2 regions of the Arthrobacter pasteuri genome follow, and region 2 is predicted to be linked to the other one. Evidence: predicted binding sites of a transcription regulator. Region 2 holds the regulator's gene; the other holds the start of a gene.

Region 1 (2,391 bases), on a different contig from region 2:
TCCATGCGGAGGAAACGGAGACGTGCATCAACCTGCACGTCGAGGACAGTGGCATGGGCATGACGGAGCAGGAGGTTCGGCAGGTGTTCTCGCGCTTCTACCGGACCCCGGCGGCACGGCGTGCCGACATCGAAGGGGCGGGCCTCGGACTCGCTATCACCAAGTCCATCGTGGAGAGCCACGGCGGGGCCATCTCCTGCGTCAGCTCGCCGGGCAAGGGAAGCCGTTTCACCGTCACGCTGCCGGTCGACGGCGATGTCAGTCGGGTACCCCGGGATTCTATGGAGGAGTCCGTCTAGGTGGTCCTCGCCCTTTCCATAGCCGTCCTCTCCGCCTCCCTCTGCTATGCGCTGTTCGCCCTCGCCGGCAGGGATCCGCGCACGGTCCTCCCCACGACCTGGCGGGTTCCCATGGCGCTGCTGGCAGGAATCCTCGCGGGGGCCGGCAGTGCTGTCACAGGGGCATCGTGGAACCTGCCACTCGTCGTCGCCCTCGCGGCCTTCGGCGTCGTACTAGGAGCGATCGACGCGCGTTCCAAGCTGTTGCCGAACGCAGTCCTCCTGCGGTTCCTGGCGATCACGGTGCCCCTGCTGCTCCTGGCGGGAGTAGCAACGGGCGACTGGCGCAGCCTGTTGGGGGCCGCAGCAGGAGGTGCGTGCCTCTTCGTCGTCTATCTCCTGCTCGCCCTGATCTCACCGGCAGGCATGGGGATGGGCGATGTGAAGCTCGCAGCCGTCCTCGGACTGTTCGGCGGGTGGGCGGGTGCCGGGGCCTGGATGGGGACACTCCTCGGTGGGTTCCTCCTCGGTGGGCTCGCCGGAATCGGAGTGCTCCTGCTACGTCGCGGATCGCGCAACTCGACCTTCCCGTTCGGCCCCGGCATGCTGCTCGCCGCCCTGGCGAGCTTCGTCCTGCTCGGCCAGTCATCCTAAGACAGGGTGTTGGTGGTGGAGCCCGCTTCGGGGGTTCTGCTTACTGAACGCGCTGAGGGCCAGCGCGTGCTTACTGGCTGTAGGGCCCGGTCTGATTGCTTGAGGAAGATTGTGTCCGGAGCCTGACGGCCGTAACGTTTCGGATCACACAGCGCACCGCCCCTTCCCTGCTCGTGCGAAGACCGCGCTCAAGTTGTCCACATAGGCCTCAGAGCGCAGGTAATAGTACGTGTGTTCGATAAATTGGGGCATGGCCATCGCCCCGATCGAGCGCTTCGCGCATACTCCGACCTCACTCGAGTCGGCGTGTGCGGTTCTCACGGAGTGCGCCCGGGAGGTGAGCCGGCAGAGCCGGGTCATGTCCCGGCCGGAAGCGCTGCAGCTCATCATCGACATCGAACAGGCCTCGAGGATCGTGGACCATCTGCAGATCCTCGCCGCACGCTTGGCCGAAGAGCACTACCGGGTCGATGAACCTGATCTTGGCAGTACGTCCGGGGCTGCGTCGCTCCTGGTTCGGGCGGAACAAGCCATCTGCGCTGATGCCCCGCCTCCAGCCGGTTCCAACACCGCTTCCTCAGGTACCGCCTCCTTCGACGCGGCGTCCGGCACCTCGGGGACCTCGGGCGCCGCTTCCTCGGACCCCGAATTGTCCGTCCGTCACGGCGCCCTGTCGTCCGCATGGGGTACGGGGACGGGAGCAGCAGCGGACGGGTTCAGGGATTGTGCGGACTTCCTGCGCGGGACCCTCGGGATCAGCCGTGCCGAGGCCCGACGCCGGCTTGCCCTAGCCGAACTGGTGCTACCCCGCACCTCCCCCATGGGCGCGGCACTGCCGGCCCGGCTGGAAACCCTGGGCGCGGTGACGAGAGCTGCCCTGGTGAGCGGTCGGGCCGCGACGATCGTGTCCCAGGCCCTGCAGCGGGTCCAGTCCTTCGCGACCCCGGAGCAGCTCGGCTCCATGGAGGAGAACCTCACCCGGCAGGCGGTGGAGTCCGACGAGGACATTCTCCGGGTCCTGGCCAGCCGCTGGGAGGGCGTCCTCGACCAGGACGGGCAGGAACCCACCGACAGAGTCCTCCGGGCACGCCAGGGCGTGTTCCTCAAGGGCCGCCGCCACGGCCTGCACGTCCTGGAAATCGGCGCCACCGACGAGCAGTTCGAACACCTCGCCACCGTCATGAACACCGCCACCAACCCCAGAGCACTCAACGGTCACGTCATCGGTGCCGATGCTGGTACTGCAGGGAACGACACCGGGCCAGGCTCAGGCCCAGACTTGGGCAACGACTTCGGCGGGGGTTCGGGTACGGGTGTGTTCGGTGATCCGGAGGGTGCGACGAGGGCCCAACTGCTGCTGGAGGGACTGGTCGGCGCCTGCAGGATCGCCCTGAGCACGGGCGGTCTTCCCGCGACCGGCGGTCACCGGCCCCAGGTAATGGTCACCATCGACTACCAG
Region 2 (2,391 bases):
AGGGAGGTGTGCAGGTCGTTGAGTTCCACCATCTCCGCCACGACGTCCCGCGGGTCGCGCTCCGGGGCGTACTGGACGGCGAGGTCCCACAGCGTCTCCCCCGCGGCGACACTCACCTCGACCGTCGACGAGGATGCGGGAGCCGACTCCCCGGCTCTGGCCTGCGACGTCAGGAAGGCGCCCAGGAGGATCAGGGCAGCGACGCCCAGCGCGATCGGCAGGCCGACCAGCAGCAGACGTCCGCGTCGCGTCAGGGTCAGGGCGTGCCCCGCACTCCGCTGCGTGGAGGTGCGGGACGCATCCGGCTGAACGGGTGCCGACTGCATCAAACCGGACGCCGATCGGAGGGACGTCACGGAGGTGGAGCGAGGGACGAGCCGGAGACGGGCCTCGGAACGAACGGGCGCCAGTGCCCACAGCGCGGTGCTGCCGTGCAGTGCCGGTGCTTCAGCCATTGCCTTACCTCTTTCCCTTCGAATGTTCTCCTCGGACGACCCGTTCGATTCGAACACGCGTTCTATTTCCACGATGCCTATTTCTAGCACTGACCGACGACCGTTGTCGAGACTCGCTCGAACATATGTTTGATAACTGCGCCCGTCTGTCCTAGCGTGAACAGGACAGGACATCACCGGCGGAAGCTGCCGCTCCAGGCAGGCGAGCCGGTGATGTATCTCAGACAACCACCCGCCTCTGACAAAAAGCCTCCGGGTGACCGGCGAAGCCGGGAGGCGGACAACATGGGATCTGCAGTCCCAGGCGAAAGGCGCAACAGTGGCGGAATCAACACCGGCAGCCCGGCAGGAATCGAACACCGCCGACGTTCCGGCCGACGCCGTGCCGATCTCGGCGGGCCGTGGACGCCCGCGTGGCCGCTCGGCGTCCAAGGGACTCACCGCGCGCCAGCTGACGATCCTCGAAACCATCCAGCGGTCGATCGCCGACAAGGGCTACCCGCCGTCGATGCGGGAGATCGGCGACACGGTCGGCCTGGCGAGCCTCTCGAGCGTGACCCATCAGCTGTCGCAGCTCGAGCGCCTCGGGTACCTGCGGCGCGACCCGAAGCGCCCGCGAGCCATGGAAGTACTGCTGCCGCTGACGCTCGCCTCCGAAGCGGCGAGCGAGGACGGCTCCTCCGCCGACCGTAAGGCCGGACACCAGATCGCCGTGGACACCGCCCTCGTGCCGCTGGTCGGGCGCATCGCCGCAGGCGGGCCGATCCTTGCAGACCAGGTCGTCGAGGACGTCATGCCCCTGCCGCGACAGCTCGTCGGGCACGGCGACCTCTTCATGCTCAGGGTCTCCGGGGACTCCATGGTGGATGCCGCCATCTGCGACGGCGACTGGGTGGTCGTACGGCGCCAGCAGAGCGCCCAGAACGGTGACATCGTCGCGGCACTGCTCGACGACGAGGCGACCGTGAAGACCTTCCGCCAGCGCGACGGGCACACCTGGCTCCTGCCGCAGAACACCCGCTACGAGCCGATCCTCGGCGACCACGCCAGCATCATGGGCAAGGTCGTCTCGGTGATGCGCGCACTCTAGCGCCCCCCGGCAGGGCCTGCCTGCGTACCCCTGACGGGCATACGCGTGCGGGCCCTGCCGGCTCTCAGCGGGCCGAGAGCCGCTCGAGGATGCCCGTGACCGTCGTCCGGTCCGTCGTAGCCCAGAAGGGCGGCAGTGCCGCCCTGAGGAAGCCGCCGTAGCGGGCGGTGGCGAGGCGACTGTCGAGGACGGCGACGACGCCGCGGTCGCCCGTCGCGCGGATCAGGCGTCCTGCGCCCTGTGCCAGCCGTACCGCCGCATGCGTGGCGGACACGCTCATGAAGCCGTTGCCTCCACTGCGCGCCACGGCCCTCGTCCGGGCCGTCATGAGCGGATCGTCCGGGCGCGGGAACGGGATGCGGTCGATGACGACCAGACGGCACGACGAGCCCGGCACGTCGACGCCCTGCCACAGGGACATCGTCCCGAACAGGCAGGTGTCCGGTTCGTCGGCGAACTGCGTCACGAGGGCGTTGAGCGAGGACTCGCCCTGGCACAGGATCTCGAAGTCGACCTTGGGCCGCAGGGCCTCCGCCGCTTCCTCGGCAGCCCGTTTGGAGGAGAAGAGACCGAGCGCTCCCCCGCGCGACGCCGTGAGGAGCGTCAGGAGTTCCTCCAGTTGCGCGTCCGAGGTGCCTCGTTCTGGCTTGGGGAGATCCTTCGCCACGTAGAGGACACCCTGGCGCGGATAGTCGAACGGACTGCCGACGTCGACCCCGGTCCAGGCGGGGGCGCCGGGTCCGCTCAACCCCAGGGATCCCGCGACGGGCCCGAACTCGGAGCCGATCGCGAGGGTCGCCGACGTGAGGATCACGGTGTGGTCCTCGAACAGTCCCTCGCGCAACC

What was found. The regulator LexA, encoded in region 2, represses DNA repair genes until DNA is damaged. The targets are predictions, from matches to a motif close to TCGAACANNTGTTCGA.
Region 1: the regulator LexA is predicted to act here: its motif matches at 1,156-1,171, upstream of ACX80H_RS05455 (DUF222 domain-containing protein).

What each region holds. Positions count from the first base shown of each region.
Region 1 covers NZ_JBTNDO010000001.1:1,180,123-1,182,513, forward strand. The annotation lists gene ACX80H_RS05445 (sensor histidine kinase) at 1-299, shown strand, start outside; gene ACX80H_RS05450 (prepilin peptidase) at 300-932, shown strand; gene ACX80H_RS05455 (DUF222 domain-containing protein) at 1,183-2,391, shown strand, end outside.
Region 2 covers NZ_JBTNDO010000006.1:38,042-40,432, forward strand. The annotation lists gene ACX80H_RS16280 (LysM peptidoglycan-binding domain-containing protein) at 1-455, opposite strand, end outside; gene lexA (transcriptional repressor LexA) at 838-1,545, shown strand; gene ACX80H_RS16290 (ATP-dependent DNA helicase) at 1,610-2,391, opposite strand, start outside.